4 regions of the Rhodococcus sp. PBTS 1 genome follow, and region 1 is predicted to be linked to each of the others. Evidence: predicted binding sites of a transcription regulator. Region 1 holds the regulator's gene; each other region holds the start of a gene.
What was found. Region 1 encodes LexA, which represses DNA repair genes until DNA is damaged. Its sites were predicted from a motif close to CGAACANNTGTTCG; they were not measured.
Positions count from the first base shown of each region.

Region 2: A3Q40_RS10610 (error-prone DNA polymerase) is a predicted target of LexA. The motif match lies at 2,109-2,122, and genes of this name have one in related genera.
Region 3: A3Q40_RS05900 (SAV_6107 family HEPN domain-containing protein) is a predicted target of LexA. The motif match lies at 1,733-1,746, and genes of this name have one in related genera.
Region 4: A3Q40_RS13945 (HNH endonuclease signature motif containing protein) is a predicted target of LexA. The motif match lies at 2,487-2,500, and genes of this name have one in related genera.

Region 1 covers NZ_CP015219.1:1,601,033-1,607,039, forward strand. Annotated here, with positions in the region: gene A3Q40_RS07270 (putative PEP-binding protein) at 1-905, shown strand, start outside; gene A3Q40_RS07275 (uracil-xanthine permease family protein) at 940-2,232, shown strand; gene A3Q40_RS07280 (hypothetical protein) at 2,299-2,715, shown strand; gene A3Q40_RS07285 (acyl-CoA dehydrogenase family protein) at 2,847-3,989, shown strand; gene lexA (transcriptional repressor LexA) at 4,058-4,777, opposite strand; gene A3Q40_RS07295 (hypothetical protein) at 5,084-5,497, shown strand; gene nrdR (transcriptional regulator NrdR) at 5,605-6,007, shown strand, end outside.
Region 2 covers NZ_CP015219.1:2,363,508-2,369,514, reverse strand. Annotated here, with positions in the region: gene A3Q40_RS10625 (MMPL family transporter) at 1-145, opposite strand, end outside; gene surE (5'/3'-nucleotidase SurE) at 243-1,052, opposite strand; gene A3Q40_RS10615 (1-phosphofructokinase family hexose kinase) at 1,084-2,025, opposite strand; gene A3Q40_RS10610 (error-prone DNA polymerase) at 2,166-5,516, shown strand; gene A3Q40_RS10605 (DUF4349 domain-containing protein) at 5,568-6,007, shown strand, end outside.
Region 3 covers NZ_CP015219.1:1,305,855-1,311,861, reverse strand. Annotated here, with positions in the region: gene A3Q40_RS05905 (DUF3040 domain-containing protein) at 436-888, opposite strand; gene A3Q40_RS05900 (SAV_6107 family HEPN domain-containing protein) at 1,053-1,535, opposite strand; gene A3Q40_RS20160 (GNAT family N-acetyltransferase) at 1,793-2,503, shown strand; gene A3Q40_RS05890 (phytoene desaturase family protein) at 2,500-4,107, shown strand; gene A3Q40_RS05885 (carotenoid biosynthesis protein) at 4,109-4,933, shown strand; gene A3Q40_RS05880 (LppM family (lipo)protein) at 4,956-5,684, shown strand; gene A3Q40_RS05875 (glycosyltransferase) at 5,687-6,007, shown strand, end outside.
Region 4 covers NZ_CP015219.1:3,049,309-3,055,315, reverse strand. Annotated here, with positions in the region: gene A3Q40_RS13950 (cation:dicarboxylate symporter family transporter) at 1-403, shown strand, start outside; gene A3Q40_RS13945 (HNH endonuclease signature motif containing protein) at 511-2,469, opposite strand; gene A3Q40_RS13940 (glutathione peroxidase) at 2,616-3,116, shown strand; gene A3Q40_RS13935 (DUF2334 domain-containing protein) at 3,201-3,938, shown strand; gene A3Q40_RS13930 (FAD-dependent oxidoreductase) at 3,998-5,566, opposite strand; gene A3Q40_RS13925 (helix-turn-helix domain-containing protein) at 5,631-6,007, shown strand, end outside.

The sequences.
Region 1 (6,007 bases):
GCCCGGGCCGGACGTCCGACGGCCACCACGTCGACATCCTCGCCAACGTGCAGGACGGTGCCGGTGCCCGCGCGGCCCGCACGACCGCCGCGGACGGGGTGGGTCTGTTCCGCACCGAGCTGAGCTTCCTCGACCGCGACGTCGAACCGACCGTCGCCGAGCAGGCCGACATCTACGGCGAGGTGCTCACCGCGTTCGAAGGCCACAAGGTCGTCGTCCGCACGCTCGACGCCGGATCCGACAAGCCACTGCGTTTCGCCACCCATCCCGACGAGGCCAACCCGGCGCTCGGCGTGCGCGGTATTCGCATCGCCGCCGCCGACCGCGGCATCCTGCATCGCCAGCTCGACGCCATCGCCGCCGCCGCCGAGGCCACGTCGTCGTCGCCGTGGGTGATGGCCCCCATGATCGCGACCGCCGACGAAGCGAAGGCCTTCGCCGCGGACGTGCGCGAGCGCGGTCTGACCCCCGGCGTGATGATCGAGGTCCCCGCGGCCGCGCTGCTCGCCGACCGCATCCTCGAGCACGTCGACTTCCTGTCGATCGGCACCAACGATCTCGCGCAGTACACGATGGCCGCCGACCGGATGTCCGCCGACCTCGCCGCCCTGACCGACCCGTGGCAGCCCGCGGTGCTCGCTCTCGTCGCCCGCGCCGCCGAGGCCGGAGCTGCCGCGGGCAAGCCGGTGGGCGTCTGCGGTGAGGCCGCCGCGGACCCGCTGCTCGCCTGCGTCCTGGTCGGGTTCGGCGTCACCAGCCTGTCGGCGGCGTCGGCCGCGGTGGCCGGAGTCGGTGCTCGGCTGGGGCAGGTCACGCTCGAACAGTGCCGCGAGGCCGCCCGCGCGGTCCTCGGCACCGCAGGACCCCTGGAGGCGCGGGAGGCGGCGTCGGCCGTCCTGGGCTGAGCCCGGGGGCCGGTCCGTGTCATCATGACGACTCGTGACCGCACCCCGCGCCTCGTCGCGCTCCCGCCTCGTCCCCCGGTGGACCCTGCACGGTGACGGCCGGAGCGTGGCCGCCGACGGTGTCGTCGCCCCCGACGAACGTCTGTCCTGGCCGCGCACCGTCGGCATCGGCATGCAGCACGTCGTCGCGATGTTCGGTGCGACGCTGCTCGTGCCGACCATCACCGGCTTCCCGGTCACCACGACGCTGTTCTTCTCCGGCCTCGGCACCGCGCTGTTCCTGCTGATCACGCGGGGCCGGGTACCGAGCTACCTCGGCTCGTCGTTCGCCTTCATCGCGCCGCTAGCCGCCACCGCGGGCGACGGTCCGGCGGCCCAGCTCGGTGCCGTGCTGGTCGTCGGTGTCGCTCTCGCCGCCGTCGGCGTGCTGGTCAAGGTGGCCGGGAGTCGTGCGCTCGACGCCGCCATGCCGCCCCTGCTCACCGGCGCCATCGTCGCGCTGATCGGACTCAATCTCGCCGGCACCGCCGTGACGTCCTACGAGTCGCAGCCGCTGGTCGCCACCGTCACCCTCGTGGCGATCCTGCTGGTCACCGTGGCCGTCCCCGGCTTGATCGGGAGGCTCGGCATCCTGGTCGGCGTCGTCGTCGGCTGGGTCTTCGGCGCACTGACCGGCGCGCTCGATCCGGCCCGGGTCGACGCGCTGCGGGAGGCCGCGTGGGTCGGCGTCCCGACCTTCACCGGGCCGTCGTTCCAGCTCTCCGCCGTGCTGGTCGCCCTGCCCGTCGTCGTGGTCCTGGTCGCCGAGAACGTCGGTCACGTCAAGGCGGTCGCCGCCATGACCGGCCGCTCCCTCGACGACGTCGCCGGCGATGCCCTCGTGGCCGACGGCGTCGCCACCGCGCTCGCCGGCGCCGGTGGCGGTTCGGGCACGACGACCTACGCCGAGAACATCGGCGTCATGGCCGCCACCCGCGTGTACTCGACGGCCGCCTACTGGGTCGCGGCCGCGACGGCGCTGGTCCTGGCCTTCTCGCCGAAGTTCGGTGCCCTGGTCTTCACTGTGCCCGGCGGCGTCATCGGCGGCGCGACCCTGGTGCTCTACGGGCTCATCGGGCTGCTCGGCGTGCGGATCTGGCAGGAGGCGAACGTCGACTTCACCCGGCCCGTCAACCTGATGGTCGCCGCGGCCGCGCTGGTCGCCGGGATCGGCGATCTGACGCTGACCATCGGGTCCGTCGAGCTCGGCGGCATCGTCTGGGGGTCGGTGGGGATCCTGGTGGGCTACCCGATCCTGCGCGCGTTGGCGGGGCGCACCGTCCGCTGAGTCGTGAGACCGTGAGGTATGGACTCGGAACGGATCGGTCTCTCCGGGCTCGACCCGATGCGTCCGGTGAGCGTCGCGCCCGAGGAATGGCCGTCGACGCCGGCGTGGAAATCCGCCCTGTCCGCCGTCGTCCCGGTCGCGATCGTCGGGCTCGCGTGGCTCGGTCCGACTGCGGTCGGACTGATCCTCGGGGTCGGGGCGATGGTCGTCGGCCTGATGCTGAGCGTCGTCGGGGCGCGTCGGGTGCTGCGGGAGAACGCCGGGCGGCGGGTGCCGTGGTGGCGTGAGCCACCGGTCAGGCGCCGCGATCGCGACCTGGTGCAGAGTGCGGCGGGGTCGTGTGCCGCCGTCGCCGCGGGCGGGCTCGTTCGGGCGACCGGGTCGTGGTGGTTCCTTCTCGCGGCGGCTCCGGTCGTCCTGCCCGACGTGGTCCTGCACGCCCGGCACAATCGAGCCGTCCGCCGCGAGAATCGTGTGCAGTAATCCGCGCTGGACGCCGATATCTGCACACGATCCGGTCGGCGGTGGTCACCGAACGCGCTCGCACAGGTCATCGACGCCCTTCGTGCTCCGACCTACCGTGAAGTGGTAACTCACGTCACACGAGGAGAGTCATGAAGCGCACGTTGTTCGAGCCCGAGCACGATCTGTTCCGCAGCTCGTACAAGAAGTTCCTCGAGCAGCACGTCGCACCGCATCACGCGGAGTGGGAAGAGCAGAACATCGTCGACCGCGGCGTGTGGGTCGAGGCCGGCAAGCAGGGCTTCCTGGGCATGGCCGTGCCGGAGGAGTACGGCGGCGGCGGCGTGAAGGACTTCCGCTACAACGCGATCGTCACCGAGGAGACCACGTTCGGCGGCTACAGCGGCATCGGGTTCACCCTGCACAACGACGTCGTCGCGCCCTACCTGATCGAGCTCACCAACGAGGAGCAGAAGCAGCGCTGGCTGCCCGGATTCTGCTCGGGCGAGCTCATCACCGCCATCGCGATGACCGAGCCCGGCACCGGCAGCGACCTGCAGGGCATCAAGACGCGCGCCGTCCGCGACGGTGACGACTGGGTGCTCAACGGCTCGAAGACGTTCATCACCAACGGCATCAACGCCGACCTGGTCCTCGTCGTGGCCTGCACCGATCCCGAGAAGGGCGCCCAGGGATTCAGCATCTTCGGCGTCGAGCGCGACATGCCCGGGTTCGAGCGGGGCCGCAACCTCGACAAGATCGGCATGAAGGCCCAGGACACGGCCGAGCTCAGCTTCACCGACGTCCGGGTGCCGGCGGCGAACATGCTGGGCGAGGAGGGGATGGGCTTCATCTACCTCATGCAGAACCTTCCGCAGGAGCGGCTGTCCATCGCCGTGGTCGCGGCCGCTGCCATCGAGCGCTCGATCGAGATGACGGTGCAGTACTGCAAGGACCGCAAGGCTTTCGGCAAGCCGATCGGGAAGTTCCAGAACACCCGGTTCGTCCTGGCCGAGTGCGCCACCGAGGCCACTGCTGTCCGCATCATGGTGGACAAGTACATCGAGCAGCTCAACGCGGGCGAGCTCACCGTGCAGGAAGCCGCTATGGCCAAGTGGTGGACCACGGAGAACCAGGTCAAGATCATCGACCGGTGCCTGCAGCTCCACGGTGGATACGGCTACATGAAGGAATACCCGATCGCCAAGGCGTACATGGACTCTCGCGTGCAGACCATCTACGGCGGCACCACGGAGATCATGAAGGAGATCATCGGGCGGGGCCTGGATCTCTGACCCTCGCGGACGAACGACGAGAGCCGGCACCGAGAACGGTGCCGGCTCTCGCCGTCGTCGGGGGACGATCAGAGCTTGCGCATCACGGTGACGACCTTGCCGAGGATCACGGCGTCGTTGCCGGGAATGGGTTCGAAGAGCGGGTTGTGGGGGAGCAGCCACACGTCGCCGCCGGTGCGCTTGAACGTCTTGACCGTGGCCTCGCCGTCGATCATGGCGGCGACGATGTCTCCGTTGTCCGCGACGTTCTGCTGCCGGACGACCACCCAGTCACCGTCGCAGATCGCCGCGTCGATCATGGACTCGCCGACCACCCGCAGCAAGAAGAGCGAACCGGAGCCGACCAGTTCGCGCGGGAGGGGGAACACCTCTTCGACGGCTTGCTCGGCCAGGATGGGACCGCCGGCTGCGATGCGCCCGAGAACCGGGACGAAGGTGGGCGCGGGCAGGGCGTCCGACTCGGCGCCGGCGTCGCGGGCGGCGGGCTCGACGGTGGGGGCGTCGCCCGTCGAGGCCACCTCGTCCGGCCGTCCGTTCTCGCCCGGCAGGCGGACGTCGACCGCGCGGGGCCGGTTCGGGTCGCGGCGCAGGAAGCCCTTCTTCTCGAGCGTCCGTAGTTGGTGCGCGACCGAGGAGGTCGAGGTCAGGCCCACGGCGTCGCCGATCTCGCGGATGCTCGGCGGGTAACCACGCTCGGTGACGGAGGCCCGGATGACCTCGAGAACGCGACGTTGCCGCTCGGTCAGGCCGGAATCGGTACTCGTGGCGGACGAGCTCTCGTCGGTCATGCTGTGAACCTCCATCGGTGGCCGGCCCGGGGCGGGCGGGTGCTGCTGGGCGCGCCGGACGGTGGTGCGGATGGGGCGTCTGGTGCCCCGGTGTCCGATGCGACGTCGTGAGTAGAAGTTAGACCGGATTCGATCGGTGATCAAACACCTGTTCGATCCGTGTCGCGATTTCGTGGACTGTGTCGGACCGCCCTGCTATACATCGAACATGCGTTCCTTCGAACGCGTGGTCGAACGGAATGGCCGAACGCCGGTGGGTGTTCTGCTCGCCGGGGGACCACCGCCTACCCACGAGGAGTGGTTGTCGTGATCAGTACCGAACTGCAGACCGTTCGCGGCGCTCGAGTCGGAGCGACCTCTCGCCCGTCCGTCGATCGCTGGACCTGCGACGACGAGTCCTACTGGGGTTCCGTGGCCACGGCCGAGCGCGCCGCGGCCCCCGCGCCGCGTCGGTCTGCTCCCGTACGCCGTCGTGCCGTCTCGCGCGACGTGCGTCGCCCGCACGCCGGCGCGGTCGAGTACGTCGGCCACTCGGTCGGGGTGTCGCGTGCACCGCACGTGTCTCGGCCGGTCCGGGGTCTCGCGTCGGTCGCCGCTGTGGTTCTGGTCACAGCGGCAACGGCCCTCGGGCTCGTCGGAGTGGCCAACCTGCGGGCCGCCGACGTTCCGCCGCAGCCGACCGTCGTGGAGCAACTCGACCTCGGCGTGTCCCCGCGCTGATCGATCGTGGCACGGCCCTCGGTAGGCTGGTGCGCGGCGTCGGCGACGACGTCGCACCGTCCGTACGGAACGGAATCGTCCCGTGAGCACCGAGGGGTCACCGCCACATGCACTGCCCGTTCTGCCGTCACCCCGACTCGCGCGTGGTCGATTCTCGTGAGGCGGACGAGGGGCAGGCGATCCGCCGTCGGCGGTCGTGTCCCGAGTGCGGTCGCCGGTTCACCACCGTCGAGACGGCGGTGCTGTCCGTGGTCAAGCGGAGCGGCGTCAGCGAACCCTTCAGTCGTGACAAGGTGATCAAGGGTGTGCGTCGCGCGTGCCAGGGCCGCGACGTCGACAACGATGCTCTCGTCCTCCTCGCGCAGCAGGTCGAGGACACCGTCCGCGCCTCTGGCTCCGCGGAGATCCCCAGCAACGAGGTCGGACTCGCCATCCTCGGTCCGCTGCGCGACCTGGACGAGGTGGCCTACCTGCGTTTCGCGTCGGTCTACCGCTCGTTCAGCAGCGCCG
Region 2 (6,007 bases), 760 kb from region 1:
CTTCGCTGCCCGGATCCTCGTAACCACCCTGGCTGAGTTTGCCGAACACCCCGAGGCCCCAGGTGGCGCCGGTCAGCACGATCAGGACGGCGGCGATCAGGACCCACCACGGCCGGGACACGACGAACGATGCCCAACGTGTCACAGCAGTTCTCCCTCTCGAGGTGGTACGTCGACTGACCCCCGACGTGACTGTAGTGAACGGACTCGAGGGAACTCTGTGACGTGTTCGGACCGGACGGTCAGTCGGGAGTGTCGACCAGCTCGGAAGTGTCGACGGTCACCGCGGTGGGCGGGCGCAGTGCGGTGACCGTGGCCCACCCGTGCGCGACGAGACTCGCGTCGCTGTCGTCGTCGTTCTCGGTGTGGATCTCGTCGAACCGCACGGTGACGAACTCGTCGTCGCGATCGCCGATCTCGGCCTGCACCGCGCCGAAGGTCGCGAGCCGGGCGGAGCGCATGCCGCGCAGTTCCGCCGGCGATACCGCGGGCACGTTGACGTTGACGACGTGGCTCGGGTCGAGATGGTCGAGGAACCAGCGCAGAGCGCGGGCGGCGACGTCGGCTGCGGTGTCCCAGGATCGGCCGGACGCGTCCGTGCCGACCCGAGGGTCGTCCCGGGGGTCGGCCTGCGCACGGCCCGGCGACCCGGCCAGCGAGACCGCGAGACCGGGGATGCCGTGGGTGACGGCGGTCAGCGCCGCGCCCACGGTGCCGGAGTGCAGGACCGCCGACCCGGTGTTGGGACCGTGATTGATACCGGAAAGCACGACGTCGGGCCGCGGACCGAACGCGCCGCGCGAGGCGACGAAGGCGATGAGGGCGGGGGAGGCGTGCACCGCGAAGGCGTCGACGTCCAGATCGTCGACGGCGGTGCGCGTGCTGCGGAGCCGGCCGCCGTCCTCGAGGCCGGACAGGGCGGCGGACGCGCCGCTGCGTTCCTCGTGCGGTGCGGCGACGACGACGTCGAGTCCGGCGGCGAGAGCCACCCGCGTCAGGACGGCGATCCCGCGGCTCGACACGCCGTCGTCGTTGGTGATCAGGGCACGCACGGTGACCTCCCGGTCGGCTCGTCGGTTCTCGTCACGGTCGGAACGGTCGCACCTCGACCGATCGCGCGACCGTGTCGACCAGTCCACGCTGTCCTGTACCCAGTCCGCGCCGCGTCACGTTCGCGGTTCCGGCGGCGCCGCCGAGCCGCAGTGCCTCCTCCATCGAGGCGCCGTGCGCCAGGCCGGTGGCGATGCCCGCGCTCATGGAATCGCCGGCGCCGTGGTGGTCCGTCTGCTCCAGCGGCGGGGTGATCACCTCGAACACCGTGCCGTCGACGAGGGCGAGGGCCGGTTCGGCGGCACGCGAGAGGACGACGGTCTCCGCGCCCTCCTCGTGCAGGGACCGCATGGCCCCGACGAGATCGTCGGGGTCCTCGGAGTCGGCCCGGCCGTCCTCGATCAGATCCTCGTGGCTCATCTTCAGCACGGTGAGACCGCCGGCGAGGGCGGCGGTGGCGGTGTCCCCGGAGAGGTCGGCGACCACCGGTGTGCCGAGCGAGCGGAGGTCGCTGCAGAGGCGTCGGTAGAAGTCGGGCGGGACGACCCGGTCGGTGTGTGGGCCGCCGAGGAGGGCGATGTCGGCACCGGCGCCGCATTCGAGGGCGAGGCCGAAGAGGTCGTCGAGCGCGTGCCGAGCGAGCGGCGGCGGGTCGATGGTCGCGATCTCCGTACGCTCCCCGTCGCGGCGATCGTGCACGTAGGAGCCGGATTCGGTGCCGAGGTCGACGGCGCGGACCGTGATGTTCTCCCGCGCGATCAGGTCACGCAGCACGCCGCCGCTCTCGCCGCCGAAGGCGCCGGTGAGGGTGACGTCGAGACCGAGGTTGGCGGCCATGCGAGCGATCCAATGGCCCTGACCGCCGGCGTGGACGTGCAGTTCGGTGTTGCCCCCCGGCGCGGTGTCGAGGGTGATCGTCAACAGGGGCGACGGTGCGAACACCATTGCCGTCGGGGTCTTCGGGGTGGTGGCCATCGTGCCTCTGTGCCCGTTTCGTCCTGTTGCGAAACGGGGTTTGCGACGTGTCGGTGGGCCGTGCTGCAATGGTGTCCTCGATACGAACACGTGTTCGAATCGGTGCCGGACGCGATACGCGGGGAGACGGGAGGGCAGACGTGGGATGGAACGACGGCCCGCCCACCTGGACGGAGATGGAACGGCTGCTCTCCGGCCGTCCCCAACCACGTTCGAGGGTGGTCGATCCTCTCGTGGGCGACGGCGGGGACAGCCCCGCGTGGTCCCGCAAGCGCTCGCCGTACGAGGGCGAGGTGCGCCGCCCGGCCGCGGCGGTGCCGTACGCGGAACTGCACGCGCACTCGTCCTTCAGCTTCCTCGACGGCGCCTCGCAACCGGAGGAGATGGTCGAGGAGGCCGTTCGTCTCGGCTTGAGCGCCATCGCTCTGACCGATCACGACGGCATGTACGGAGTGGTGCGCTTCGCCGAGGCGGCGAAGGAACTCGGCATGAAGACGGTGTTCGGGTCCGAGCTGTCCCTCGCCGGTGACTCCGTCTCGGGGTCCGGCGCGCTGTCCGGGGTCCCGGGCCCGGCGGAGTCGAGAGCGGGCACCGTCGATCCCGACGGCGTCCACCTGCTGGTGCTCGCCCGCGGGCAGGAGGGGTACCGGCGGCTGTCCCGGCAGATCGCCGCCGCGCATCTCGCGGGCGGAGAGAAGGGACGCCCGCAGTACAGCCTCGACGCGCTCACCGAGGCCGCCGGTGGTCACTGGCAGATCCTCACGGGATGCCGCAAGGGCAGTGTCCGTGCGGGCCTGGCCCGCGACGGCCTCGCCGGGGCCGACGCCGCGCTGCGGGATCTGATCGACCGGTTCGGCTCGGACCGGGTGAGTGTCGAGCTCACCACGCAGGGCGTTCCGGAGGACGACGAGCGCAACGACGCGCTGGCCGGCCTCGCGGCCCGGTACGGGCTGGGCGTCGTCGCCACCACGGCCGCGCACTTCGCCCGCCCGGACCGCCGCCGATTGGCCATGGCGATGGCGGCGGTGCGTGCCCGGCGCAGCCTGGACGAGGCATCGGGATGGCTGCCGCCACTCGGGGGCGCGCACCTGCGGTCGGGAGCGGAGATGGACCGGATGTTCGCCCCGTATCCGACGGCCGTGTCCGGCGCGGCGGCACTGGGGGAGGAGTGCGCGTTCGATCTGCACCTCATCGCGCCGCAGCTGCCGCCGTTCGACGTGCCGGACGGCCACACCGAGATCTCGTGGCTGCGCGAGCTGACCTACCGCGGCGCGGCGCGGCGCTACGGCACGCCGGAGGAGGACCCGGCCGCCTACGCCCAGATCGAACACGAGCTCACGGTCGTCGAGCAGCTGAACTTCCCCGGTTACTTCCTCGTGGTCCACGACATCGTGGCGTTCTGCAAGCGGGCCGACATCCTGTGCCAGGGACGAGGATCGGCCGCCAACTCCGCCGTCTGCTACGCCATCGGGATCACGCACGTCGACCCGGTGCGCAACGGCCTACTGTTCGAGCGCTTCCTTTCCGTGGAACGCGACGGGCCACCGGACATCGACGTCGACATCGAGTCCGATCGCCGCGAGGAGGCCATCCAGCACGTCTACGCCAAGTACGGCCGGGATTACGCGGCGCAGGTGGCCAACGTCATCACCTACCGAGGCAAGTCCTCGGTGCGGGACATGGCGCGAGCGCTGGGTGCCTCGCAGGGACAGCAGGATGCGTGGAGCAAGCAGATCACCCGATGGTCCGGCGTGGGAGCGACCGACCTCGACGCCGAGTCGCGGGAGACGACCATCCCCGTTCCCGTCCTCGAGCTGGCGGCGCAGATCGAGAACTTCCCTCGTCATCTCGGCATCCATTCCGGCGGCATGGTGATCTGCGACCGCCCCATCGCCGACGTGTGCCCGGTCGAGTGGGCGCGCATGGCGGGTCGGACGGTCCTGCAGTGGGACAAGGACGACTGCGCCGCCGTCGGCCTGGTGAAGTTCGACATGCTCGGTCTCGGCATGCTCTCCGCGCTGCACTACATGATCGACCTGGTGAAGGAGCACAAGGGGATTCACGTGGACCTCGCCGAGCTCGACCTCGGTGAGGCGGCGGTGTACGAGATGCTCCAGCGGGCGGACTCGGTGGGGGTGTTCCAGGTGGAATCGCGGGCGCAGATGGCCACCCTGCCCCGGCTGAAGCCGCGGGAGTTCTACGACCTGGTGGTGGAGGTCGCGCTGATCCGTCCCGGTCCCATCCAGGGCCACTCGGTGCACCCGTACGTCCGGCGCCGGAACGGGCTCGAGCCCGTGACGTTCGACCACCCGTCGCTCGAACGCGCCCTCGAACGCACGCTCGGGGTTCCGCTGTTCCAGGAACAGTTGATGCAGATGGCCGTCGACGTGGCGGGGTTCTCCGCCACCGAGGCCGATCAGCTGCGCCGCGCCATGGGGTCCAAGCGCAGCCCGGAGAAGATGGACCGGATGCGGGAGCGGTTCTACACCGGCATGCGCGACCTGCACGGCATCACCGGACCCAAGGCGGACCGCATCTTCGACAAGCTCTACGCCTTCGCCAACTTCGGGTTCCCCGAGAGTCATTCGCAGAGCTTCGCGTCGCTGGTGTTCTATTCGTCGTGGTTCAAGCTCCATCACCCGGCGGCGTTCTGCGCGGGACTGCTGCGGGCGCAGCCGATGGGCTTCTACTCACCGCAGTCCCTGGTGGCCGACGCACGCCGGCACGGTGTGGTGGTGCACGGCCCGGACGTGCGAGCCTCGCTCGCGCACGCCACCGTCGAGAACGCGGGCCTCGACGTCCGGCTCGGTCTGGCCGAGGTGCGAGGCATCGGCACCGACCTGGCCGAGAAGATCGTCGCGGCTCGGGCCGAGGGGCAGTTCCGCACGCTGCTCGACCTCACCGGCCGGGTGGAACTGACGGTGGCCCAGGCGGAATCGCTCGCCACGGCCGGGGCGTTGGCGTGTTTCGGCATCACCCGCCGGGAGGCGCTGTGGGCCGCGGGTGCCGCCGCCGCGGAGCGTCCCGATCGCCTGCCCGCCGTGGGGGCGTCGATCCGAGCGCCGTCGCTGCCCGGCATGAGCGCCTGGGAACTCGCCGCTGCCGACATCTGGGCCACCGGCGTCTCCCCGGACAGCTACCCCACGCAGTTCCTCCGGGAGCGGCTGGACGAGTTGCAGGTGGTCCCGGCGAACCGCCTCCTGTCGGTGACGGACGGGGACCGGGTCCTGGTGGCCGGAGCCGTCACGCACCGGCAACGTCCGGCGACGGCCGCCGGAGTCACGTTCGTCAACCTCGAGGACGAGACCGGCATGATCAACGTGGTCTGCTCGGTGGGGGTGTGGCACAAGTACAAACAGGCCGCGCAGCTCTCGCAGGCGCTCTACGTCCGCGGCATCGTGCAGAACGCCGAGGGTGTGGTCACCCTGGTGGCGGACAAGCTCGAGCCCCTCGACCTCCGGGTGTTGCTGCGTAGTCGTGACTTCCGCTGAGCCGGGGCGCGGATCGTCCCCGGAGCCCGATCTCGTGCCTACGATGCGCCCATGAGAACCGCGCTCCCGAGACCGGCGATCCTGCGCAGTTTCCTGGCCGTCCTGTGCATCGCGGGTGTGCTGACGGCGGCCGGATGTGCCACGCGGGCCGCGGAACTCGGGCCGGGCGGAGAATCGCGCGACGCGAGTGCCGTCACCGCCCCGGGCGCCGACTCCGGCATCGCGTTGTCGGAGGCCGCCCCCGCGCGCTCGCAGGTCCCCTCGACCCGCGAGGACGTCGTGAACGCCACCGTCTCCCTCGTCGCCGACGATCCGATCGCCGCGGCGGACCGCGCACAGGACCTCGCCGAGCAGCGCGGCGGCCGGGTCGACTCACGCACCGACTCACCGTCGGTGGACGACGGACCCGCCTCCGCATCCCTGACGCTCCGAGTCCCGGCCGCCGAGGTGGACGCCGCTCTCGACGAGTTCGGCACGATCGGCCGCGTCAC
Region 3 (6,007 bases), 300 kb from region 1:
GTGACATGTCATCGAAAGACCTGGTCGCACGCGGTGAGTTCTCGTGCGTGACGACGAGACCGGACGGCGGGCCCTGGTTCCGCGACGCTGCTTCGGCCGACGAACAGCGCAGCTCGAGGCGCTTTCTCGTGTGCGAGTGGAGGAAAGTGGGGGCCCGGACGACGTTCGCCGGCTTCGGTGGGGCGTCGTGGGGCGGCGCAGGTGCGCCGGCACCCCGAGCCCGGCACCCGCACGAGTTTTGCCACACGATCCGCCTCGACACTGCGGATCCGCGGATCTGCCCCGGATCCCGTGGGAAAACTCGCACCCTCGAGCCCCGGTGGGATGCGGTGCGGCGGCGGGCACGCACGAAAACGCCGAATGCGGCGCCTCGTGACGAGGCGCCGCATTCGGCGTGAAGATCAGGGAGTCAGCGTGGACGCCGACCCGTGTCGGTCAGCCCTGGTCGAAGCGGCGTCGGAAACGTTCCTCCATCCGAGCCGAGAAGCCGGGACGCTTCGCGCCCCGCTGGCCCGACGTGCCGCGCGTGGCGGGGCCGGAGCGACGGGACGAGGACGGCGGTCCCGACGGCTCTGCACCGCCGTCGGCATCCGCCTCGGCGGTGGGCGCGCCGGGTTTGCGAACGAGCAGGAGAACACCCGCGCCGAACATGACCGCGAAGCCCACCAGGCTGATGATGGGGAACCCACCGGGCTTGACGGGAAGCGCGACGCCGGCGATCAGCAGAACCAGACCGACGACGAAGAGCGCGATGGCTTGGAAGCGGCGGCGAGTCGACGCCGCTCGGATACGTCCGCCGCGCACGGTGGACGCGAACTTGGGGTCCTCGGCATAGAGAGCGCTCTCGATCTGGTCGAGCATGCGCTGCTCGTGCTCGGAGAGTGGCACGGTACCTCCCCCGGCACTGGATGGGCTCTCACTCCCGGCCAGAAGTGAGAGGCGGCCGATCGGTCCGGCCACCTGCTGACGATGATACGAGCAGATTCGGTGGCGTACCACCTCGCTGCCACACCAGTATGCGGAAAAATCGGGCGGCGTGGTGGAGCCTCGTCCTACGCGGACTGCGGGACCGCCTCCGACGACGCCGTCAGCAGGTCCTCGACCCGGTGGAGAAAGCGTCCGACCTGGGTGAAGAACTCGTCGGCCTCGGCCGAGTCCATCCGGTCGCCGGACCCCGCCTCGATCGCCGCTCTAACCGACGAGTGGGCCGAGAAGTACGCCGCCCAGTCCGAGAACTCCGGCGCCGCCGACTGCATCCGCACCCAGGCACTGCGCGGCGTACCGCGCTTCGGCGTCGGGTCCACCACGTCGAGCAGGGCACCGGCACCCCGCAAGGCGGCCACGTACGCCTCGAGAAAGCGATCGGCGGCGGTCGGTGCACCCGCCGCAGTCGCGAGCAATGCATCCGCCCGCCGCAGCAACGCCGCCGAGCGCGGCGGCGGACCCGCCGGTGCCGCGGGTGCTGCCGGAGCACCGAAGGGCAGAACCGTGCCGCGAGCGCCGCGGGTGCTCCCGGGAGCGAAACCTGTCGCCATGGGTGGAACCTCCTCGTGTGCTCGATGCTGTGTGCTCGATGCCGTGTGCTCGGTGCCGTGCGTGTGCCGTCACCACATGTCAACCACTGCCCCGGGGGACTGCGCATTCCGCTCCGACCACCGGTGCGAAGAAGATCACGCAGGTCCGACACGAACGGCCGGGGTGACGACGCCCGGCCGGGTCCGTCCCGTACCGTCGAACGTGTGTTCGATCTCGACAGTACCGCTCGTCACGCCGACGCGCCAGGGTTCGTCGGATGGGTACCGTGACCGTCGTGCCCGCATCCGCCGGGAGCGGAGACGTCACTCTGCTCGACCTCGACCCGCAGCAGATGCGTGCGCGGCTGACCGAGGCACTCGCGGTGTACGTCGACGCCATGGGCTATCCGCCGGGAACGGACCTGCACCGCGCCCCGATGTGGTCCGAGCACATCCTGCGGCCGGGATGGCGTGCCGTCGGCGCACTGCAGGGCGACCACATCGTCGGCATCGCCTACTGCTACCGCGGCGATCACGGCCAGTGGTGGCATCGCCAGGTCCGCGACGGAATGCGCCGGGCCGGGTGGAGCCCGGACCGCGCGGAACTCGTTCTCGCGGACTACGTCGAGCTCACCGAGCTGCACGTCAGCCCCGGTGTGCAGGGCGCCGGCATCGGCGGCCGACTACTGGAGGCCCTGCTGGCCGGGCGGAGCGAGCAACGCGTGCTGCTCTCGACTCCCGAGGTCCACGCCGAGGACAACCGCGCGTGGCGTCTCTACCGTCGCGCGGGTTTCACCGACGTGCTGCGCCGCTTCCGATTCGCGGGCGATTCCCGACCCTTCGCCGTCCTCGGCCGCGAACTACCCCTGGACACGTCACCGTCGGACCACCCTCGTCCGGCCGGACACCCCACCTCCGCCGTCACCGCCACCCCCACCACCGCGACCCCCACCACCGCGACCCCCACCACCGAGGAGCCGACCACGTGATCGACGCCGCCGTCATCGGATCGGGACACAACGCTCTCGTCTCCGCCGCCTACCTCACCGAGGCGGGGTGGTCGGTCCGAGTTCTCGAGCGGGACACCGTCGTCGGCGGCGCGGCCTCCACCGTGGAGCGCTTCCCCGGCCACAAGGTCGACCGCGGGTCGTCCGCGCACATCATGGTGCGGCAGACCGGGATCATCGAGGAACTGCGTCTGGCCGAGCACGGCCTGCGCTACCTGGACTGCGATCCCTGGGCGTTCGCTCCCCCACCTCCCGGCACGGACGAGCCGGGCATCGTGTTCTCGGTGGACCTCGACGCCACGTGTGCGTCGATCGAGGCGGCCTGCGGACGTCGGGACGCGGACGCGTACCGGCGCTTCGTCACGGTGTGGGGCCCGCGCAGCGCCCGGGTCATGCGCTCGTTCGGCGCGCCGCCCACCGGGCGTGCGTTCTTCTCCTCGTTCTGGGGGATGGACGCCAAGGACGGCCCGGCGGCGCTCTCGCGCGAGTTCCTCGCCTCCGGCGACGCGCTGCTCGACCGGTGGTTCGACAGCGAGCGACTCAAGGCCGCTCTCGCCTGGTTCGGGGCGCAGTCCGGTCCGCCGATGTCCGAACCGGGCACGGCCCCGATGGTCGCGTTCAACACACTGATGCACACCACCCCGCCCGGTCGCGCGGTCGGCGGCAGTGGCGCACTCTCCGTCGCCCTCGCGACCAAGATCGAGGCCGACGGCGGCACCGTCACCCTCGGCGACGCCGTCACCTCGGTGAGTCGACGAGGCGAGGGATGGTCGGTGCGCACCGCGAGCGGCGAGGAGGTCCGGGCCCGCACCGTGATCGCCGGGTGCCACGTCCTGACCACCCTGGACCTGCTCGACGCCGGCGGATTCGACACGGCGACCACCGCGTCGTGGCGACGGCAGATCGACGTGGGCCCGGGTATCGGCATGGTGGTCCGGGCGTCGACGTCCGCCCTGCCGCAGTACCCGAACACCGACGTCGCGGACTCCTCGCACGGGTTGCAGCTGCTGGTGCACGACCGCGCCCAGCTGCGTCGGGCCCACGGTGCCGCGTCGGCCGGTGACCTGCCCCCCGCACCGGTCGTGCTGGCCATGAGCTTCAGCGCGGTGGACCCCTCGATCGCCGCACCCGGCGAGCACCAGGTCTCCCTGTGGTCCCAGTGGCACCCCTACCGCCTGGCCGACGGACGCTCGTGGCGCGGCGGATCGCCCGAGGTCGCCGAGCTCGAGGGCGACCGCATCGTCGCCGAGGTGGATCGCTACGCCCCCGGTTTCGCCGACTCCGTCCTGCGCCGCCACACGCAGTCGCCGTGGGACCTCGAACAGGAACTCGGACTGATCGGCGGCAACGTCATGCACGTGGAGATGTCGCTGCACCAGATGATGATGTGGCGGCCGATGCCCGCGCTGGCGGGCATGACCGTGCCGGGCGCGCCGTCCTTCTTCCTCACCGGCGCCTCGACCCACCCGGGTGGCGGTGTGTCCGGGGCGTCCGGCCGCAGCGCGGCGCGCCTGGCCCTGGCCGACCGGGCCGGATCGCCCGTGCGACGCCTCGCCTCCCGCCTCGGCGCGATGGTGGGCCGGTGAGGTGACCACCGCGTTGCGGACCCCGCCGGTGGCCCTCGGCTTCGCGGTGGCGGCCGTCCTGGCCCAGATCGCCTACCCGCTCGCGTCGGGCTCGGTGAAGGACGCCATCACGTTCGCCGTGGTGGCCCTCCTCGCCGCGGCGTGCGTCGCGCACGCCACCCGGTCCCGCGGCGGCGGATGGGCCGTCGCGATGGTGGTGATCACGGCCGGCATCGGTCTGACCGCCGAGATCGTCGGCACGCGCACGGGCATGCCGTTCGGGTGCTACTCCTACGCGCAGGATCGGATCGGACCCTCGATCGCCCACGTCCCGGTGGTGGTGCCGTTCGCCTGGACAGCGGGCCTGTATCCGGTGTGGACGGCGGCCACGGTGATCACCGAGCGCGCTCGGGCCGGCGCGGCGACGCGCATCGGCCTGACGACGGTGGGCGTGGTCGGCTGGGACCTCTACCTCGACCCGCAGATGGTCGCCGACGGCCAGTGGACCTGGTGCAGCGCCTTCTCCGGGCTGCCGGGACTGCCCGGTATCCCCTGGACCAACTACGTCGGATGGTTGCTCGTCGCCTTCTGCATGGCGGTGGCCATGGAGCTGCTCGGGCGCGCACGGTCCGAGCGGCCCGATGTCTCGCGCTCGGTTCCGCTCGCGCTCTTCCTGTGGACCTGGCTCGGGTCCGCCGTGGCCCACGCCGTGTTCCTCCCCGACCTCGGCTGGTCCGCCCTGTACGGCCTGGTCGCCATGGGTGTCGTCGGCGTGCCCTTCCTGCTGGCGGTACGCCGGCGCGACGCCGCGGCGACCCGTCCGCGTGTCGATCGACCCGTGCACTGACGGCGGCCGGTCGGCTGGCACCATGACCGCTGTGGTCACGCCAGCCGAACCTCGCTCCCGCCATCCCGATCGTCGTCGGACGACGCGCCGCCTCGCCGTCGTGACCGTGCTCGCGCTCGCCGCCGTCCTGCTGTCCGGGTGTCTGCGCGCCCAGGTGTCCATGGGCGTGTCCTCCGACGACCGCGTCTCCGGACGCATCGTGGTGGCGGTGATTCCGACCGCCGAGGGTGACACCGGGCCGGGTCTCGACGTGCCCGACAGCCTGTCCGGGAAAATTCGCGTCCAGCCGTATTCCTCGGACGGATATGTGGGCAGCGAGGCGCTGTTCAGCGATCTCACGTTCGGCGACGTCCAGCAGCTCGGCGGACTGTCCGATCAGGCCAACGGCCTGTTCCAGCTGACGCTGACCCGCTCGGGCGACCTGGTCGCCCTGTCGGGCCAGGTGGATCTGGGCACCGTGCCCGCAGACGGCAGCGACGTCCAGTTCACCATCGCCTTCCCGGCGCGGGTGACCACCACCAACGGCGCCCGCGAGGGTGACAACGTGGTCTCCTGGGCCCTGCCGGCCGGTGAACGCAGCACGCTGCGCGCCGAGGTGCGGTACTCGGATCCGAACACGCGCAGTTTCGCCGGCTGGGCGGGCATCGTCTTCGGGGTGACCGTCGGTGTCGCCGCAATCGTCGGCGGCATGGCCTACGTGTCGCGGAACCCGTCGCTGCGCACGTCGCGACGCCCGAACGACGCCGGCTGACCGTGTACGGCCGCCTCGTCCGGGCCGGGGCTCTCGCGGCGACGGCCACCGCGGCGTTGGCGGTGGTGAACGCCCGCACGGCACCCGTGGTCGCGCCCCGCCGTGGCGGCGCGGCCGCGGCCACCGAGCGGGTCACCGTGTGCATTCCGGCCCGCGACGAAGCGGCCCGGCTCCCCGATCTGCTCGCCGACCTGCTCGCCCAGCGGACCGCTGCCGCCCTGACCGTCCTGGTGCTCGACGACGAGTCCACCGACGGCACCGCCGACGTCGCTGTCGCCGCTGCCGGCGGCGACCCCCGGGTGCGCGTGGACCGTCGGCGGCCG
Region 4 (6,007 bases), 1.4 Mb from region 1:
GTCGATCTTCATCGCCGACGCCATGGGCAGCCCGCTCTCCATCGGCGAGCAGGTCTCGCTGCTGCTGTTCATGATCATCGCCTCGAAGGGTGCAGCCGGCGTCTCCGGTGCCGGCCTGGCCACCCTGGCCGGCGGCCTGCAGAGCCACCGCCCCGAGCTCCTCGACGGCATCGGCCTGATCGTCGGTATCGACCGGTTCATGTCCGAGGCTCGCGCCGTCACCAACTTCTCCGGCAACGCTGTCGCCACGATGCTGGTGGGCACCTGGACCAAGACCATCGACAACGCTCGGGTCAAGGACGTGCTCGACGGCAAGCTCCCGTTCGACGAGACCACGATGGTCGACGACGGACACGGCGAAGCCCGCGACCCGGAGACCAAGCCGGACCTGGTCAAGAGCTAGGTCCACCGCCCGGCCACGAGCCGGGACCGCACCGAACCACGGCGGGTGCACCCTCGATCGGAGGGTGCACCCGCCGTTTCCACGTTCGGCGTGGTGGCCCCAACCCCTCAGAACGGGGGTGGGGTGTCGTCGGGTGGGTGGTGCTTCATCGCGTTGCGGAGGCGGTTGCGGTTCCGTTCCTGTCGGCGGCGGGCGTGTTTCTGCTCGGTGCGTGGGGCGGGTCGGAAGCGTTCTGCCGGTGTCGGTCTCGGTCTGTGTCCGGTTTCGGTGGGTGGGTCGCCGAAGACGATGGCGTCCAGTCCGGGGTGGACGTCGTGCCCGGTGAACGCCGGCCCGAGGACGGTGCGCCCGTCGGGGATGGTGATGGTGCGGATCAGCCGACTCGGGTCGGCGGGGTCGGGGTACTGGTCGTCGACGAAGTCGGCGAACGTCTTGAGCAGGTGATGGAAGCGGCATTTGGCGCCGAGTCCGGTCGCGCTGGTACGCCCGCCCCGCTCGGGGTGGGTGTGGTCGTATTCGGTGATGTGGTCGAGGTCGCCGTCCCACGCTGGTCGGTTGCAGCCGGGCCAGGTGCAGAACAGATCGCGGGCACGGATGTACGCCTCCAGGGCTGCGGAGGGCCGGTAGGGGTTCGACGGTTGCGTTGCCGGCAGTGGGGTGTCGGTGCCGTCACCCAACGGCCGGATGATCGTGCTGGGGTCGGCGGCGAGGTCGCGGACGTGGGCGCCGGAGACGATGCCGATGCCGGCCAGGAATCCGACGCCGTCGACGAAGTCCATGCCCATGGGTTCCTCGCACCCGCGGGTGTGGTCCTCCGCATCGTCGGCGGCGTCCGCATCGCAGGTATGAGCAGGGACGGCGGCGGTCTCATCAGCGTCCGCGGAGACGTCGACGCGATCCAGTGACACCGACGGCGCCGCAACCGTTTCCGTAGCAACGGGTTCCGACGCGGACGGTTCCGTGGCAGCAGCGGGTTCTGTCCCGGACGTTTTAGGCGCGACCGACTCGGCCGAGGCGGAGCCCGTAGCAACGGGTTTCGACACAATCGGTTCGGCCGCGACCGACTCGGCCGAGGTCGGGCTCGCTACGGGATCGCCCTCGACCGCTGCGTGGTCCACACCCGGTCGGGGGAGGTGTTGCGGTGACCGGCACACCCGCTCGTTCTCGGGGGCGGGGACGGGGCCGGTGAGGGTGGTGGTGTCGGTGACGAGGTGGATCACGATGCGGGGCGCGGTCGCCGCGAATGTGGTGAGGTCGATGTTCTTGTAGCGGCAGTCGGTGATGGGGCGGTCACAGTTGCAGCCGAATCCGGTTTGAGTGATCAACGCGTAATGCGCATCGGAGGCCCGCGCGGCCTTGGATCGGGTGTCCTTCGGGCACACCTGCGCGGCCAACCTCGTCACGGACGCGTGGAGCGCGACGATGTCCTCCGCCGGCCGGGTGTCCGTCGCCGACGCCAAGCCGTCACGGCCGATCTCGACGGTGAACTCCCGATTCCGCTTCGCCTTCTCCCGCCGGGCGCGGACGGCATCGGGATCACGGCGGTCGACCATCATGTCGACCATGGCCTCCATCCGCGCCGGCGACCATGACCCCGCTCTGCGGAGAGCACGGGCGATGTCGGCGTCCACCAACGCCGCGTAGCACTGCCCTTCGATCAGTTCGGTGCGGGAGACGATGGTGCGAATGTGGTGCGGGGTGACGACCCCGTCCCGCAAACATTCCGCCACGAGAGGGAGCCGGTCGCGGAGGGCGACGGCGTCGGTGAGCAGGGTGCGGGCGGCGCCCTGCGTGATCGACATGGTGGTGGCGATGGTGGCGGCGCAGCGGGTGTGCGCATCGAGCTCACGCCGGTCCTCGTCCTCGAAAGGCTCCACCAACTCCGCGTGCATCGACGCAGCGAGTTGGTATTCGAACCACTTCAGGTACGCGACCCCGGCGGCGGCGTGGACGAGCCCGTCCAGCGCTTGCGAGGAGGGGAGGTCGGTGGTGGCGGGCAGGCCGAGCGCGATGTGGTCCAACGCAGCCCACGGCGTCGCACCTGCCCCCACCTGCGTCGTGACCATGTTCTCGACCCCCCAGTCGCTCGTATGTTCGAGCGTACCGGGACCCACCGACACGGTCCATGACACGCACGCACGAATCGACGGCCCGCCAGGGTCTGCGGCACCACCCGGTCGTCCCGGGGGTTACTCATCGGTACTGTGACCGCATGACAGAACTGCAGAACATCGGCATCACCACCCTGGGTGGGGCGCCGACGTCGCTCGACGAGTACAGCGGCCGAGCGGTGCTCGTGGTCAACGTGGCATCGAAGTGCGGCCTGACGCCGCAGTACACCGCCCTTGAGAAGCTGGCGAAGGACTACTCCGACCGCGGCCTTTCGGTCGTGGGTTTCCCGTGCAACCAGTTCGGCGGCCAGGAGCCCGGCTCGGCGGAGGAGATCGAGACCTTCTGCTCGACCACCTACGGCGTGACCTTCCCGCTGATGGAGAAGATCGACGTCAACGGGGAGAACCGGCACCCCGTCTACGAGCATCTGGTGCAGACACCGGACGCCGACGGCGAGGCCGGCGACGTCCAGTGGAACTTCGAGAAGTTCCTGGTCTCGCCGGAGGGCGAAGTAGTGGCCCGCTTCCGTCCCCGCACGGAGCCGGACGCCCCCGAGGTGCTGGCCGCGATCGACAAGGTGCTCCCGGTCCCGACGCTCTGACCGGCGCCGACGTCCTCCCGGCGTTCGTCGGGAGTTCACGCGTGAGACGAACCGTCGTACACCTCGGTGTGCGACGGTTTTCTCATGACCGCACGTCTGATCGTGTCCGTCTCCGGAATCCGTGACGAGACCTGCGACGCCGCCGCCGAGTTCGCCGCCGAGATGGACCGTCGCAACCTGTCCCTCTCGCTGCTCGTGGCGCCGCGCCTCAAGGACAAGTACCGGCTGACTCGCGACCCCGAGACGCAGGACTGGCTCCGGGCCCGACGCGAGCACGGTGATGCGATCGTGTTGCACGGGTACGACCAGGCAGCGACCAAGCGTCGTCGCGCCGAATTCGCCGTCCTTCCCGCGCACGAGGCAGGCCTTCGTCTGCGGGCTGCCGACCGCGTCATGGAGGAGATCGGCCTGCGCACCCGCGCCTTCGCCCCGCCGCGGTGGGTCGCCTCGCCCGGTGCGATCTCCGCACTCCCGGCGGTCGGATTCCGCCTGTACGCGGGCCTGACCGGAATCTCCGACCTCGACCGCGGCACCGTGGTGCGCAGCCGCGTGTTCGGCATCGGGGAGGGATTCGGCGCCGGGTCCGGTGGCTACGTGTGGGAGCCGGGAACGTCCGAGCCGTGGTGGTGCCGCGCCCTCGTGATGGGTGCGGGCCGGGTCGCGCGTCGTGGCGGCGTGGTGCGACTGTCCGTCAGCGCCAAGCAACTCGGCCGGCCAGGCCCCAGGACCGCGATGCTCGACGCCGTGGACCTCGCGTGCTTCCACGGCGCCGAATCCGCTCGCTACGAATGGATCTCGCGGACCCGGTCGTCGGCCGCCTGACCGAGAACTACCGCGTGCGCCGCACGGCTGTCTTTATCGCGTGCGACGCACGGCTGTCATCACCGCGTGCGCCGCACGGCCACCAGAATCTCGTCGTCCACGTGATGCCCACCCGCTCCGGCGGGCGGTGCGGGACGGGGCCTGGTCTCGTCGACCCGGATCTCCCACTCGGCCGGGTCGAGGACGGCGCCCACCTCGCTGGGTGACCAGAAGTCCGTCGGCTCGAAGCCGATCCACGAATGACCCTGTACGCGAGCGTGACTCACCATGAGCAGCGTGCCGCCCGGCGCGACGGTCGCGGCCAGCCTACGCACCGCGTCGTCTCCGTCGGAGCGGAGAATGCCGAAGTAGTGCATCGTCACCAGGTCGAACGACTCCTCGGGCAGCGGATCGTGCACCAGGTCGCGGGTCTCCCAGGTGACGGAATCGTCGAGGTCTCGCGCCCGGTCCACCGCCACCGCCGAGATGTCCACACCCGTTGTCTCCCAGCCCTGCTGGGCCAACCACACGGCGTCGGCACCTTCGCCGCAGCCGACGTCCAGAGCCCTCCCCGGTGTCAGCGGCGCGGCCACCAGGGTCAACGGCGGGTTGGGATTTCCGCTCCATCGACGGTCCGATTCGCGGTAGAGCTCGTCCCAGAACGCCCCGTCGAGCGTCGGCCTCTCGCCGCTGCGGGCGACCGCGGCGTCCGTCTCCTCCATCACGAGTTCGAGGTTGGTGTGCGCACCGACCAACGAGCCCTGCGCCGTCGCGGCGATCACGGTGGCCGACGGGTCGGACACGTTGCCCGCCACGCGAACTCCGGGGACGGACGTCGCACCCGTCGGATCCGCCTCGATCACCTCGCCGAGACCCATCGTGTGGGGAACCGCGTGCAGGCCGAGCGAGGCGAGCAGTTCGCTCCGGGCGCTGAAGCGCAGCCCCACGGCGAGCGCGTCGAGAGGAACGACGGTGCCGTCGGCCAGGGTGACACCGCTGAGGGCGTCGTCGGCGGTCTCGACGGACGTGACCGGCGTGGTGACGATGTCGACACCGCGCGCGCCGAGTCGCGTGCGCTCGTCCTCGGTCGGCTCCGCGCCGTCGGTCAGGTAGACCATGCGATCCGTCCACTGCCGCCACAGCGTGGCGTGATGCAGGCTCATCGGCGACGTGCGGAGGACGCCGATGCGGCGGTCCCGGACCTCCCAGCCGTCGCAATACGGGCACTGGACGACGTCCCGACCCCACCGCTCGGCCAGGCCGGGCACGTCGGGCAGGTGGTCGGTGAGTCCGGTGGTGACGATCAGCCGGCGGGCGGTGAACGTCGTGCCGTCGTCGGTGGTGGCGGTGAAGTGGCCGGCGTGGCCGCCGAGATCGGTGACGGTGGCGTCGACGACGCGGACGTCGTACCGGTCCAGATCGGCCCGCCCGTGCTTCAGGTAGTCGAGCGGGGAGGTGTGGTCGCGGCCGAGCACGCCGTGCATGTGCGAGGCGGGCGCGTTGCGCGGGGTGCCGTTGTCGAGGACGACGACGCGGCGACGGGCACGGCCCAGCATGAGTGCTGCGCTCAGGCCCGCGGCGCCGCCGCCGATCACCAGAACGTCGGCGTCGGACAGGGAGTGGGGGGCGGACTGGGTGTGTGCGGTCATGGCTGCCACTCTGACGACGTATCGCGCATTTGACAAACTTTGTTGCCGAAACTGCAATGGACGCATGGACGACGGTACGGACGACGTGGACGCGGTGCTCTCGGCGATCGGGCCTCGGCTACGGGCGTTGCGACGCAAGGCCGACGTGACACTCTCCGTCGTCGCCGAGCGCACCGGCATCCCGGTGAGCACGCTGTCGCGGCTCGAGTCGGGTCAGCGCAAGCCCAGCCTCGAACTGCTGCTGCCCCTGGCGAAGGTGTACGAGGTGCCGCTCGACGAGATCGTGGAGGCCCCCGAGACCGGTGACCCGCGGGTCCACCTGAAGCCGGAGAAGCGCCACAACGGGATGATCGTGGTGCCGCTGACCCGCCGACCGGGCGGCCTGCAGGCGTACAAGACCATCGTCCCGGCCGGTCCGCCCGTCGCGGAGCCGACCCTGCA